2 regions of the Alteromonas sp. HB246098 genome follow, and region 2 is predicted to be linked to the other one. Evidence: predicted binding sites of a transcription regulator. Region 2 holds the regulator's gene; the other holds the start of a gene.

Region 1 (7,854 bases), on a different contig from region 2:
TCCCTTCTCGTGAACTTTCTCCGTCGATATTATCAGCACTGGACGCACCCAAGTCAGGTACAAATACAAAGCCGTTAATTTCGTCTTCAAGATCGGTGGTATAGGTACTGATTTGACCGGAAAGCGATTGCCAGTTGGCTTTAACACCTACTTCCCACTCTTCACTGGTTTCGGGCTCTAGGTTAGGGTTTCCGATGAAGCTTGCTGGGTAATAACCAAAGCGTTCAGTAAATGTTGGTGTTTTTACGGCTCTACCATAGCTTGTGAAAACAGCGTAGTGGTCGTTAAGTTGCCATGTCAAACCGCCGCGATAACTTACGGCATTGTCGAACTCACTATTGTTGTCGAACCTTGCGCTTAATGTTGCCGTTAACGATTCAGTTAACTCGCTGTTTGCTTCTGCAAATACGCTGTAGGTGGTGTCGTTTCGTTTTTGATTAGGATCGCCAAATACAATAGGACCGCGCTGATCAAAGAGACGCTGAAGATATTCGACACCGCCTGCAAAATCCCAATTGTCGATCGTGTAAAAACTGGTCCAGTTTAACTCAATGCGCTCGCCAGTGGTGCCGCCTGTATCCGTACCCGATTCGGTATTATCGTTTTCATCTTTACGATAGTGTGCACTTAATGCCGAGCGGTAGCCTGTATTTTCAGGGGCAAATTCCCATCTTAGCTTCGCGCTTATTTGTGAGCCATCTGTTACGTTATCTGTATCAGCGGGAAGACCGGTTATTACAAAGTCAGTACCGTCATAATCATTTTCATATTGAACAGTACGTAAATTCGCGATGAAGGTGTGCTCGGTAGTGGCGGTGTAATTGAGGTTTATGCCGGCAGTCATATTGTCATAGCCATCATCTTCGTTACCAACGCGAGACACATTATCGCCGTCAGTTCGAATATAGCTCGCGTAGGCAGACACACCCACGTTATCGCTTTGTGAGCGCGCATTCATGCTACCCTGAAGGGTGCCTTGAGTGCCTACGCCAGCAGAAAAATCTACGTGAGAAACATTGTCGGAAAACTGGCCAGATTTAGTGGTAATGCTTAGTACACCACCGATTGCGCCGCTACCCCACCTCGCACTTTGCGGGCCGCGAAGTAGCTCAATGCGCACTACGTTGGCGCTAGTTAGGTGAGCAAGGTCAACAAGGCTCCCTTGGCCTATATCATTGGCAATAACACCGTCAATTAAAACGAGTAGATGGTTAGTTTCACCGCCGCGCACGCGCAGTTCGGTTAAACCACCAGGGCTACCTGACTGAGACAAGCTAACGCCAGGTAAGCCGCGAACTAAATCAGTAATTTGAAGCGCGCCCGAAGCTTTAATATCGCTTTCAGTTAGTACCGATACTGAAGCAGGAAGCTTGGTCAATGAAATAGGTAAACGCGTGCCTGTTACCGTTAAGGTTTCAATATCTTGATCAGAAGTTTGAGCAAAGGCAGGTGTGCTTAAGCACGAAATAACTGCAGCGCTAAGGGCTGCTTTAGTAAAATGTGTACGCATGGTTTTTATGTTTTCTTTGATGCGCTCCACCCGAGCACATGATTAGGGAAAGTGCACGTTCTTGCTTAATTATGGATGTGAGCAAGCATACGACACCATGAAGTACAGGCCGGTATCCGGGCTTACTCACCAATACCGATAAAGTAATGGCTCTTTTGCCTTCCCATCTAGTGGCGTCTAATTGCGCTGTAGCGCGTTAACGTATAAAAGACAGTGGCGAATGAAAAGAAAACGACAATGCGTTGAGTTTACCGTTGCGGGGGCAGCATCAGATTTTCACTGATTTCCCGTTTAACTCTTGTCACTTAGGTTGTTTTAAAGCGCGACAAAAGCACCTACACAGCGCGATTATATAGAACTTAAAAAGTGATAGCGAATACGGTTTCTTATACCTTACGCTTTTTCGTAACCTGCATACGGTTATTGAACTAGGGTCATCGAAAAAGCGTTTTTCAGCAGTAAGGCAGAAGGCTCAGTACCCCAATTTTAGCGGAGGCTCCTGTAGTGCGGATAGCTGCTCTTTAAGGGCAAGTATTTGGCCTTCCCAGTATTTATCTTCAGCAAACCAAGGAAATGCCCGAGGAAATGCCGGGTCTTCCCAACGTCGAGAAAGCCATGCCATATAATGCACCATTCGCATTGCACGAAGAGGTTCGATAAGCGGCAGTTGTGCTGAATCAAACGAGTTAAATTCTTCGTAAGCTTCAACTAAGGTATCAAGCTGTAACAGTTGTTGCTGACGGTCACCGCTTAACATCATCCATAAGTCTTGGATCGCAGGCCCCATGCGGCAATCATCTAAGTCAACGAAGGTTGGGCCATCGCGCCATAGTATATTGCCTGGGTGGCAGTCGCCGTGAAGACGAATGCTTGATGTTGGGCTGTAAGCCTTTTTAGTTGCCTCTATTACAGGCTCGAGTATGGCGAAGAACGCCGTTTTTAAATGCTCAGGTAGCAGCGTACTTTGCAATAGAACCTGCTTGGGCTCATTCAGGTAGCTTTCAATATTAATTGAAGGGCGATGAGTAAACCCTTTAGCTGAGGCAACGCGGTGGATACGACCAATGAAACGCCCCATCCATTCGAGCTGGTCAAGGTTGTCATTCTCGAATTGTCTGCCGCCTACTGAAGGAAATAGCGCAAATCGATAGTCAGTCTCAGCCACCGTGTGATGATGCAGTGTGCTGCCGTTTAGAGCCATAGGCGCGGCCAACGGGATTTCACTTTCAATAAGTTCTGCGGCAAACTCGTGCTCTTCAAGAATTTGCGCATCTGTCCATCGGTCGGGACGATAGAATTTCGCAACGTAGCGCTGGCCATCTTCAGCCAAAAATTGGTACACGCGGTTTTCATAGCTGTTAAGCGCTAGTAGGCCGCTTTGAAGAAAAATGCCCTGGCTTTCCAGGGCATCTAATATGGTGTCTGGGCTAAGCCCAGAGAAAGAAAAATCTGTCATCGATAAAGGAATTTAGTTGGTTCATCAACGGTAACCGTTTCCCCATCAATTGTGGTGGTTACACTGATAAAGATATCGGTAACCGTATCTTCCAGATTATAAGCGTCAGTTGCAACTGAAATTGGTGTGCTGTATACCGCACCACCTTTAACGGTTACCTTTTGCTCACCAATGTATTTGTAGTCAGGCAATCCTTTTATCGCAATCGTGTATGACTGGGTTTGCTGGGTTTTGTTGAGCACTTTAATGGTATATACGTTTTCAATAAGCCCTTCATTGGTCTCGCGGTACAGTGAGTTTCTATCGCGGATGATGTCGACTTCGGTTGGACTGCGCATCCAAATATTGGCAAACAACAAACCCGTCATAACCAAAAGAACGACAAAGTAACCAATTAGCTTAGGACGAAAAACGTGAGTCTTGCCGCCCGCAAGCTCTTCTTCTGAGGTAAAGCTTATCAATCCTTTTGGATAGCCCATTTTATCCATAACGCCGTTACAGGCATCAACACAAGCACCGCAGTTGATGCATTCGTATTGAAGGCCGTTGCGAATATCAATTCCAGTTGGGCAGACTTGAACACATAAATTACAGTCGATGCAGTCACCTAAACCTTTTTCCTGTACCTGTTCATGACTGAGCTTTCGAGGGCGCGGACCGCGTTGTTCGCCACGTTTTGCATCGTAAGATACGGTGAAAGTATCTTTGTCGAACATGGCAGATTGGAATCGTGCATAAGGACAGATGTGCGTGCACATAATTTCACGCATATAGCCTGCATTTCCGTAAGTACAAACTGCAAAAAAGATAACCGAGAAACCCGCCCAGAAGCTGGTGTCAAATGTCACGAAGTCAACAAACAGGGCATCAATAGGGGTGAAGTAGCCGACAAAGGTTAGCGCAGTTAATAGTGCTACCAGAACCCAAGCAGTATGCTTAGCTGTTTTACGCAAAAATTTGTCAGTATCCATTTTGCGCGCATCAAGGGCTATACGCTTGTTTCGTGGGCCTTCGAACTTTTCTTCAAACCAAGTGTATATATATACCCATGTTGTTTGTGGGCACATAAAGCCACACCACACTCTGCCTGCGAAGGTAGTGACAAAAAACAAAGCGAAAGCGGAAACAATGAATATATAAGCCAGTAAGGTAAGGTCTTGAGGCCATAAAGTAAGAGAGAAAATAGTGAAACGCTGTTCGCCAATATCAAGTAATACTGCCTGATGGCCGTTGTACTGAATCCACGGAATGATGGCAAAAAGAGCTAAAAAGAAAAGACCAAAAAAACGTCTAAACGTTTCCAAAGGGCCCTTTACGGCGCGCACATAAATACGGCTACGGGAATCGTGTCGTTTACCCTCTGTGGCTCCTTTGGGCTTATGTACTTTTACCGGTGTAACGTTTTTGACCGGTATTTGTTCATTCATAGCTTAACCTTATGTGACGTAACAAACTGCCTGTGCAGTATAACTGCGTTCAACACGTCATATTTAATATAGATCAATAATGCGGCGTATGGTCTACCTTTTTAAACTTTCAGTCAATACTGAAAGTTCAGAAAGTAACATGGGTAGGTAGTTATTTTTCTTTGGCTTTAAGACATTTTGTAAATTTCTACATACAGCGACATAGCTAACGGGCAGAAAATTGAGTAAATGGTAGGCCCGAAAAATTGTTGGTTGAAAAAGTATACAAGTTATACCTTAGTATAAACTATTGTGTTTACAGCAAGTTAGATAACACACTACCATGAAGCGCAATTATATGGCCAATAAGTATCCAAATCATGTACAGTGAACCTTGTTGTAATACAAATTAGTAAAGCATTTATTAGGTACATTGTTGGTGAAAGGTGCACAAAGTAGGCGCCACTCGTTGTAAACCCCTATCAAAGTTAGCTGAGAAGTTATGTTACGGTTCTTTATTATCGCTGCGGAAATTATTGTTTTGGTAATAGTGCTGCGCTCTCCTTTTGTTCAGTATCTATTTGAAGATATCCAAAACTCTGTTTCTGACTGGCTGGTGACCATTGCTACGCTTCCAGAGCGAAAAGAATTACGTAGTTTGCAAGATAAAATAAATATTGAATTAAGCCCTTTGAAACCTTATCAGCAAAGTTACGTCAAACAAATTACTGCCGATGCTGCGAGCGTAAAACGCTTCTATCACATTTATTGTGAAAACGATGATATAAACCCTAACTTTACGGGAACTAAACGCGCAAAACTGTGCCTAATTGTTAAGCAGTCTCCGGTTATGCAAGTTTCAAAGTGACATTAGCGTTTTACGTAAGAAAAAGTTGAACCTAAAACTTTTCTAATGTTTTTTTGATTAATAACTTTCCCAACGCTTGCTAACTTAAGGTTAAACGACTGAATTTAGGAGCATGAAAGTGAATAAACTACGAACTTTTTCTTGTTTAAGTTGCGCCGCAGCCGTAGGGGCTCTTGTTGTTTTTGCGCCAACTCAAGCCGCTGAGGTAGAGATAACATGGGAAGAGCCAGAGTCTTACAGTGACGTCAGGCCAGCCAATGAATCTCGTAAACGCTTTCGTGAGCGAACCTTAAAAGACTTGGAAGAGCACATTACGGAATTAGCAAGCGACTTACCCGAATCACAGGTTCTATCGATGACAGTGACAAACGTTGATTTGGCCGGTCAAGTTTGGCCTAGCCAGTTTGTAGGTTTTGGCAGCGGGGCTGGCAGCGATGTGCGAATAATCAAACGCATTGATATTCCAAGAATGACGTTTAGTTACTCGCTATCTAATTCTGATGGTCAGGTCATTTTAAGCGGTGAAGATGTGAAGCTTAAAGACATGGACTTTATGGAATCGAATATTCGTCACAACCGCACTGAGTCATTGTCGTACGAGAAGGCCATGCTTAACGACTGGTTTGCTGATACGTTCTCCACGCAAGTTGCGGCAAACGATTAAAACATTCCATTAAAAAGGCAATAAAAAAGGTCACGTGTAGTGACCTTTTTTGTGTTGTTAGCCCAACTTTATTGGGCTAACAAAGCGTATGTCGCTTACAGGTAATCAAACTCATTACCCGAAATAGCGAGTGTGCTTTCAGGGCCAGCTTTGTAAGCGGCTTTATGCGCGTCACGGCGTACTAAAATGCGTTCCATATAGAAGTCACGAGTCTTCATCTTAGAAGCAGCAAGTACCGCATTGCCCGAGATTTGGGCTTTGTCTGCCATGCTGTACCACAGTACACCAATAAGTGAGTAAGCACTGTAAGCGAGATAGTCGCAAGCGGCGGAAGCTGCGGTTGTCGCATCCATCCCTAAACAGTCTGCTGAAGATGCGCGCCAGTCATCAAGAATACCTTGTGCTAGGCCTTTCGCTTCACTGTCTTGAATGTCGCTAACTAATGCACTAAACGCTTTATAAGTAGCTTCCATCATTTGTCCGCCATCGCGGGTAAGCTTACGACCGATAAGGTCTAGTGCCTGTATACCGTTTGTTCCTTCGTACAGCATTGCAATGCGCACATCGCGCATAAGTTGCTCCATACCCCACTCACGAATAAAACCGTGACCACCGAAAACCTGAACACCCAAGCTGGTGGTTTCAAGGCCCATATCGGTCATAAAAGCTTTACAGATAGGCGTTAAAAACTGAAGTATTTTGTCGGCATCTTCTTTTTCTTGGCCCTCACCAAGCTTTTCTACATCCATAAATTTAGCGTAGAAAAGTGAAAGTGCACGGCATCCTTCAATCAATGATTTCTGCGTAAGTAACATACGCGCTACGTCAGGTTGAAATACGATTGGGTCTGCTTTGCCGTCTGGGTTTTGGATACCCTGAGGTGCGCGAGACTGCACACGTTCACGGGCGTAGGTTAGCGCGCCTTGGTACGATGCTTCTGCCGCACCTAAGCCCTGAAGACCTACCTGGAAGCGGGCGTCGTTCATCATAGTGAACATGCATGCAAGGCCTTGGTTTTCTTCACCGACAAGGTAACCTGTTGCGCCGTCGAAGTTCATCACACAGGTTGGGCTGGCCTTGATCCCCATTTTGTGTTCAATGCTTCCTACAGAAAGGCTGTTTGCCTCGCCAGGCTCATTGCTAGCATCTGGAAGGAACTTAGGTACTAAGAACAGACTTATGCCCTTAACACCTTTTGGTGCGTCAGGTAGTCGAGCAAGAACAAGGTGAATAACGTTCGAACTCCAGTCGTGATCACCGGCAGTGATGAAGATTTTATTACCCGTTACTTTATAGCTGCCGTCGCCTTGTGGCTCAGCTTTGGTGCTAAGCAAGCTCAAATCTGTTCCCGCGTGAGGTTCGGTCAGGTTCATGGTACCTGTCCACTCACCGCTGATTAGCTTAGCAAGATAAATATCCTTTAATTCTTTACTGGCGTGTTTGGTAACCGCAAGTGTGGCGCTCTCTGTAAGCATTGTAGTTAAGCGCCAGCTTAAATTCGCTGCGTTTAACATTTCGTGAACCGGCACAGCCATGGTGTATGGCAAGTCTTGCCCGTCGTACTCGGCAGTGCCTAACATGGCATTCCAACCGTTCGCAACGTATTCTTGATAAGCATCTGCAAAGCCTTTAGGCGTGGTAATTTTACCGTCTTCAAGCTTACAGCCTTCTTCATCACCTTCACGATTGAGTGGGGCAACGACATCTAGAGCAAACTTTGCGCCTTGCGCAATAATTTCATTGGCCAGTTCGCTATCAAAGTCGCTGATACCGAGCTTTTCGTAGTGAGCATCAAGTCCAAGCCAGTCTTTTAATAAGAACTGAAAATCAGTTGTAGGGGCGTGGTACAGAGGCATGGATGACTCCTTTTTCAAACAAGTGTTTTAATTTTGCCTATTATAGTCACAAAAAGCGTAGTCCGAATAGTCCGTTAAAGGAAAGTTAATAATA
Region 2 (7,854 bases):
TTCTTCGTGATCTTGCCTTAACTTTTCTAATCGAAGCGGGCGAAAATCGGCGTTAAGATTAACTGCAATTACAAAGTCTGCGCCTAACTGTCGACACAGGTTAACCGGTACAGGGTTAACAACTGCGCCATCTACTAACCAGCGATCACCATGTGCCACGGGCGTAAAAAGTGCTGGGATAGCGCAAGATGCTTGAATGGTGTCGCCAATAGGACCTGAATTAAATACCACTTCACGTCCTGTATATAGGTCAGTCGCCACTGTTGCAAAGGGCTTAAGCATTTCTTCATACGAGGAAACACAAAACTCGCTAGCAAGCTTGTCAAAAACTTTTTGCCCGCTAGCAATGCCGCCTCGCCTGAGCCCTACACCCATAAGCGCGAGCACCTGCCAGTCGCTAAGCGAACAGGCCCATTCTTTTAAACCTTCTAGCTTGCCACTTGCGTAGGCAGCGCCAACATAAGCACCGATCGAGCAACCAGCTACAACGTCAATTTTAACGCCAAGCTTTTCCAACGCTTCAATTATACCAATGTGAGTCCAGCCCCTTGCGGCACCGGCACCTAACGCAAGTCCAATTTTCATTTACTTTGGTTCCATAATATTTACTACCTCGATAGCGTTATCTTCATCGTTAAGATCTGCACTATTTTCTGTAGTAAAAGAAGGTTCATCAAATCCGATATCACCATCTGCAACGGGGCCGTCTTGGGTGGCAATAGACTTAAAGTCATAAAGGTTACTGTCTACAAGGTGTGAAGGGGCCACGTTTTGAAGCGCGCGGAACATTGATTCAATACGACCTGGGAAACGGCGGTTCCAGTCTTGAAGCATTGCTTTGATACTCTGACGCTGTAGATTTTCCTGTGAACCACAAAGGTTACACGGAATTATTGGGAACTCAGCGGCTTGTGAATATTTCAAAATGTCCTTTTCGCTGCAGTAAGCTAGTGGACGAATAACAATATGTTCGCCGTTATCACTAACCAGTTTTGGTGGCATTGATTTTAGCTTACCACCATGAAACATATTTAAGAAGAAAGTTTCTAGCATGTCGTCACGATGGTGACCTAATGCAATTTTAGTCGCTCCTAACTCTTTCGCTGTACGGTACAAAATACCACGACGCAAACGAGAACAAAGCGAACAGGTCGTTTTCCCTTCAGGAATTTTGTCTTTAACAATAGAGTAGGTGTCTTCTTCTACAATCTTGTAGTCAACGCCAATGCTGTCTAAGTACTCGGGTAAGATATGTTCGGGAAAACCAGGTTGCTTTTGGTCAAGATTTACCGCAACAATATCAAAATGAATAGGCGCAATCTTCCTTAAAAACAATAGAATATCAAGCATGGTATAGCTGTCTTTACCGCCAGATAAACACACCATGACCTTGTCGTTGTTTTCAATCATACCGAAATCGCCAATGGCCTTACCCACGTTGCGACGAAGTCGTTTCTGAAGTTTGTTGAAGTTGTACTTTTGCTTACTTTGCTCGGCGTTTAACGTCGGCGCGTCAGCACTGCTTGTGCCTAAACTCATAATTAACTAGCTTGGTTTGTGATAAAGGCGCCATTATACATTAAAGCGCCTTTTCGAGACTATGGCTGTGTGGTTAAATTTATCGAGAAACGTTAAGTACTGATTAAAGCGTATGTGGCTAAGCCCCAGATTTTAACCGCTAAATGCGAGTTTTTTTATGAAAAGCGCCCATCGCCGACTCGCTATTTGTCGCCATTAAGTGTCTTGATATTTAAGCGCAATTAAGTCGTTAACTACACGGTTATCGGTGATTCAAATCCATCGGGCTTAATTGCTAATACGTCACAATTCAGTTCATCGATAACGTGTTCGGCAGTATTGCCAATAAGCGCTGCTGAAATACCCACCCGTCCCACTGTGCCTATTACAACTAACTCTGCATCGAGTGTTTTTGCTACTTGTGGGATAACTTTTTCAGGTAAGCCTTCTTTCACCACACATTTATTATCTGGAATACCGTATTTGAGTGCGTGACTACGCATTTCCTTCATATGATGGTTTTTTACCGCATCGTGATACGTGTCAGGGTCAAACTCCGGTACTTCGATGGCAATGTTGAGTGGTGTTGAAGGGTAGCTGTTGACTAAATTAACGTTACCTTTCAGCAAAGAGGCATAGTCATTCGCGATTAATGTAAGCTTGTCGTTTAGTGCAGCGTGTTCATCATCTTCGCTCCCTACGTTCACTGCAGCAATGATTTCACCGCCTTCTGGCCAATCATGTTCTTTCACGAGTAGAACAGGGCGAGGGCATTTGCGCATTAAGTGCCAGTCCGTAGGTGTAAAGATCACTGAGGCAAGGTCGTCATGTTTTTTAGTAGCTTTTACTACTAAGTCGATTTGGTTATTAAGGGCGTAATAAATAATCGACTCATAAGCACGGTTGTTCCACTCAACCACAATATCGGTCTCTGAAAAGCCTTGTTCTTTTAGCTGGGCAGATAGCCATTTGGCGTGTTCTTTTGTAACGGCATCGCGCATTGATTCACGTTCGTCGGGGCTAAGCATGGTTGTCATATCGTAAGACAAATCATATACCACCATCATAGCGGTAACCGTAGCGCCGGTTTTTGACGCAAGTTCATAGGCACGGCTTAGGGCAGGCTGGTTGTCGCGTTCCGCGTCCACCACGGCAAGAATTCGTTTACACTCAATCATAACGTCTCCTCAACTACAAAGCTTTGTATGGCTGTCGACATCGATATTTTTTCAAAACAGTTTATAAAAACCATTTACATTAACTATAAACGACATTTAAAAAAACGTGAGTTGTTTTGGATCAAGGCGTAAATAATTCGTTGATAAACAAAAAAGGCTACACTGAATTTTACGGGAGCTTCCACGCTCAATGGATGGATATTGTGTAACTCAGTGAGGGAATACAGTGAAACTTTAAAGATTAAAACTAAAAAGCGCGCATGTAGCGCGCTTAAGATAAAAGAAGAATAAATTAACCGTTACAAACTACACTAGGGCCATTTAACGCCTCTAGCTTGGTATTTAACCGATCAAAATCCAAAATAGAGATCAATTTTCCGTCTACCTTGATAATGTTTTCCTTCTGAAAACGACTTAATAGACGGCTAATGGTTTCTATCGTTAAGCCTAAATAGTTGCCGATTTCGTTTCGGGTCATAGTTAGGTGAAACTCTCTGTGCGAAAAGCCACGCTCTTCAAAACGCTGGGAAAGGTGTGATATAAAATACAGCAAACGCTCTTCAGCAGTACGCTTGTTTAAAAGCATGATCATGTCGTGATCTTGTTTTATCTCAGCGCTCATAAAGCTCATGATCTGATGGCGTAGTTTGGGAAATTGAACCGACATTTCATCAAGTGTGTCATAAGGCAGTTCACACACCATGGCGGTTTCTAGCGCAGAAGTGTAACTTTGATGCTTACTTTCACGCAGGGCATCAAAACCAATAATATCACCCGGGAAGTGGAAGCCGGTGATTTGCTCTTCACCTTCTTGGTTGGTTACAAATGACTTAAAAGAACCCGTTCTTACCGCAAAAAGGGAACGAAATTTATCGCCAGTTTGAATGAGCGTATCGCCTTTATGAAGCGGCTTTTTGCGCTCGATTATATCGTCAAGAGATTCAATTTCTGTTTTGTTTAGTGCAACGGGTAAACACAGGTGACTAAAGCTACAGTTTTGACAGTGAATAGAAAATTGGCTTCCTTTGCTCATAATGCATGCTCTTATAAAGACCCCACGACAATAATACACCTATTTTTAAACGATTGCGCCATGAATAAGATAGGCTGCATATATGGCCATTATTACTGCGATGATTTGTCTAATATGACTGTTTTGAAAACTACTAACAATATACTGACTGCCTGCACTTGCTGCGAGTAGCGTTGGCAAAGTACCTAAACCGAAGAAAAACATCACGGCGGCGCCTTGTACTGCATTGCCCGCAGCCAAAGACCAAGTAAGTGTTGAATACACTAATCCACAAGGTAACCAGCCCCAGATAAACCCATAAGGGATAGCGCTAAAAGGGGTTTTGAACGGTAAAAAACGCTTAGATAATGGCTGCAGTTTAGAAAACAATCCTTTTCCAGCGTTTTCCAATACCGTTAAACCCGTCCACCATTTACCTAAATAACAGGCTAGCAACAACAGCATAAGGCCGCTAAGCAAAGATAGGGCATAGTTGGCAAGGGGCACGTAGTCGGCGGCTATTTTTCCAAGCGCCCCAGTTAGCGCGCCAGCGATGGTGTAGCTTGCTATACGTCCTATATTGTAGGCTAGGGTATAGGGTAATGCTGAAGCACCTTTTGGTGACACCATTCTTAGCGCTGCCACTATACCCCCGCACATGCCCACGCAGTGAACACCGCCAGCTAAGCCGATAAGAAAGGCTGAGAAATAATTAATCCCCTCCATGCGACTCTTGGCTTTTATCTACTTTACTATCCTGAAATTGCTTGCGTTGCTCAGCGAGCTTTTTTTCCTCAGGCGGAAGGTCATCATCAAACAAAATACTGTAACCCTGACGGTCTAAATCTTCAAACTGATTGGTTTTAACCGCCCAGAAAAATATCACAATTGCCACAGCTACTATGATGATCGCGATTGGTATTAAAACGTAAATTATGCTCATACTATTTGCCCAGAAGTCGCGTAGAGTTTGTCACTACTATGATACTGCTTAATGACATTCCAACAACCGCCATCCACGGTGAAAGCAGGCCTGTTACGGCGAAGGGTAAGATCAGCACATTGTAACCTAACGACCAACCAATATTTTGTCTTATTTTTTGTTTCACTTGGTGTGAGGTTTTAATTAACTCTGGTACAGAAAGTAGCTGGTCGCCTAGCAATATCACGTCGGCAGCAGTCTTCGCAACATCTGTCGCATTACCTACTGCTATCGCTACATCGGCACTAGCAAGCACTGGCGCGTCATTAATACCATCGCCCATCATCATTACCTTGGTGCCCGATTGCTGCATAGCTTGAACCGCTTCGTATTTCTGTTCTGGGGTAAGACCCCCTTTAGCGGTGGAAATTGGTAAAGGTTTCGTTAGGGAGTCGACGTTTTTCTGTGTATCGCCGCTTAATACAGCTAGGGTATGACTTTTTGCCAATATATCGAGGGTTTCTTGGGTATCGTCACGCAGTGAGTCACGAACTTCAAAAGCCGCCATCATACGGCCTTTGACGGTAAGAAACACATTAGCCGAGGGGTAACCCTCGATAAATGATTGCTGAGATTCGTGAACACTGAATGCTGCTGAGCCCATGCAAAATAGTGTGTCATTAATTTCACCGCTAATTCCACCACCTGGCGTGACTGTAAAATTGGACACTTTGTGTATGGTGTTGCCGTTTGACGTTTTATCATCGCTAAAGGCCTTATTATCGCTAAAGGCCTTATTATCGCTAAAGGCCATATTATCGCTAAAGGCTTTATCCCCGCTAAAGGCTTTAGCAATAGGGTGCTCAGAGCGAGATTCAAGTGCGCGTGCAATGGAAAACGCGCTGTCGCTGTCTACGCCGTCAGCATACCAGGCGTTTGATATAGTGAACTTACCTTGTGTAAGCGTACCGGTTTTGTCGAGCGCGATAGTGTCAATGCCAGTTATTTGCTCAAGAGCATCGGCTCGCTTTAGCAAAATGCCTTGTCTGTTTAATTTCGCCATAGCGCAAGTGAGCGCTGATGGTGTGGCTAACCCTAAGGCGCAAGGGCAGGTTGCTACTAGCACCGAAATGGTGATCCAAAATGCATCAACACTGCCGTTATAGGCCCAAAAGGTGTAGGTTAACGCTGAAATCAGCAGTACCGCAGTTACAAAATATCGAGAAAAATTATCGGCTATTTGCGCGGCCTTGGGTTTGCTGGCCATCGCACTTGCTTGAAGCCTCACAATTTGATTTACCAGCGCATTTTTAAGTGTTTGCGTAACAGTAATGGTAAGGCTGCCATCCTGACATACGGTACCACCATATACAACGCTGTTGTTTGTCTTGCGCACAGGGTTAAATTCACCCGTTAGCATAGACTCATCAACCGCAGCGTTACCTTCTGTTACCAGCCCATCAATGGGAATTGTCTCACCGGGCTTAACTAGCACTACATCGTTCACTTTTAGTTGCTTTGCTAAGCATTCAGTAACGCTGCCATCTGGCATTAATTTAGTCGCTGACACAGGAACATACTGCATCATATTGGCAGAAATCTGCGCCGCTCTGTGTCGACTGCGATGTTCTAAGAATCGGCTAAGCAACAGCAGAAAAATGAACATACAAATGGATTCGAAATACACTTCGCCTTGTTCTAGCATGGTAGAGCGAATACCGGCAATATAGGTACCAAATATGGCAAGCGTAACAGGTACATCCATATTAACTGTTCGTGCGCTTAGCGCTTTAGCTGCACCGACATAGAAGGTGCTACCAGAATACAGTACAACCGGGGTGGTGAGTGTAAGGGCAACCCAGTAAAAATACTGTCGTGTTTCTAATTCGATGGCGCCAAACCAGTCAAAATAAAGACCCGTCATCAGCATCATAACCTGCATGGCCATAATACCTGCTAGCCCTAATTTCTTAAGGAAGGTTTTTTGCTCGCGTTTATAGCTGGCTTCGTGCTCATCAGGGTGAAATGGAGAGCCAATATAGCCGATGCTTTTCAGCGTAGAGAGAATTTGGCTAAGCTTAATTTGAAACGGTGACCAAGTAACTAAAGCCCGACGCTCTTGAACATTTACAGCTACTTGCTTAATGCCTTCAACTTTCGATAATTGCTTTTCAATAAGCCAGCCACAGGCAGCACATGTAATACCCTCAAGTGTCAGCTGAATTTGCTTATCTTGCCCTTCTTCAAACACAAACTCTTCCTGAAGGGAAGGGTCGTCATAGACTTTGAGTTTATCTAGTGTTTCTAAAATACCGTCATCAGATTTTTGTGCAGGTTCGGTCCTAAACTGGTAATAGTCTTCTAAACCATTGTTAACAATAGCTTCAGCTACCGCTAAACAACCTGGGCAACACATATCCCGATGTTGCCCCAATATGACAGTAGTGAATTTCCCATCGTCTGCGGCTGCTACAGGCAGCCCACAATGGTAACAATCGTGATTCGCCATTATGGATTGAACTTCATTTTACCAGTATGGGGTAGATAGACCGTGTTTTGAATTTTCCAGCTATCATCAATAGGTGTGAGCGATATGCGCCATTTACCGTCTAGGTTTTCTTCAATAAACCCGCGATAAATACCGTTAGCGTCGCGACTTAGTAAAACGCTGACATCACGCTCTTCAAGCGTAACGTGGTAAAAACTTAGTTTAACCGCGTTGCCTTCTTGTGGAATGCCTGAATGGAACTCTAGCGCTATGCTGCCATCTTCAATGGTTAAATCGGTGGTAATGTTCATGCGACGGGCTATCGCTTCTTTGTCCAGGCGGGCATTAATTGCTTTACCTTCTTTGTAGTAATCGTCTACAACAAGGCTATCTTCAGTAGAAATAGCAAGGTTTAACAACACGCCGCCCATGATCAGGGTAATGATAGGTACGGCAATTAAAAACCAGGGCCAGAATTCTTTATACCAGGGTCTATTCATTTAATTATTTACTCGTCTTTACTTCACTAGCAAGGTCGCTAACAACATATCTATTATTACTAGTGGACAGCCGTATTCGAACTGCATAATAACGATAAATATGGTGTTGGTAATTCTCACCTACAGCCCACTAAATTTGTACGTAATGGCACTGTCTATATGGCTGTATTTTCTCATAAAAAAAGCCCCGTAGTAACGAGGCTTTTTAAGATATTTAATGATTTAAATCATTAATC

What was found. The regulator FNR, encoded in region 2, switches genes on or off when oxygen is low (the NO sensors DNR and NnrR bind a similar motif). The targets are predictions, from matches to a motif close to TTGATCTAGATCAA.
Region 1: the regulator FNR is predicted to act here: its motif matches at 4,457-4,470, upstream of ccoG (cytochrome c oxidase accessory protein CcoG).

Annotation. Positions count from the first base shown of each region.
Region 1 is NZ_JBTZUG010000007.1:117,825-125,678, forward strand. It holds gene ACYTPF_RS15095 (TonB-dependent receptor plug domain-containing protein) at 1-1,510, opposite strand, end outside; cobalamin riboswitch at 1,601-1,864, opposite strand; gene ACYTPF_RS15100 (serine/threonine protein kinase) at 1,983-2,966, opposite strand; gene ccoG (cytochrome c oxidase accessory protein CcoG) at 2,963-4,393, opposite strand; gene ACYTPF_RS15110 (hypothetical protein) at 4,875-5,240, shown strand; gene ACYTPF_RS15115 (DUF3016 domain-containing protein) at 5,359-5,904, shown strand; gene ACYTPF_RS15120 (acyl-CoA dehydrogenase family protein) at 6,000-7,760, opposite strand.
Region 2 is NZ_JBTZUG010000008.1:87,262-95,115, reverse strand. It holds gene ACYTPF_RS16070 (patatin-like phospholipase family protein) at 1-585, opposite strand, end outside; gene ttcA (tRNA 2-thiocytidine(32) synthetase TtcA) at 586-1,539, opposite strand; gene uspE (universal stress protein UspE) at 1,773-2,696, opposite strand; gene fnr (fumarate/nitrate reduction transcriptional regulator Fnr) at 2,989-3,729, opposite strand; gene ACYTPF_RS16050 (sulfite exporter TauE/SafE family protein) at 3,775-4,434, opposite strand; gene ccoS (cbb3-type cytochrome oxidase assembly protein CcoS) at 4,421-4,651, opposite strand; gene ACYTPF_RS16040 (heavy metal translocating P-type ATPase) at 4,653-7,139, opposite strand; gene ACYTPF_RS16035 (FixH family protein) at 7,139-7,618, opposite strand; gene ccoP (cytochrome-c oxidase, cbb3-type subunit III) at 7,849-7,854, opposite strand, start outside.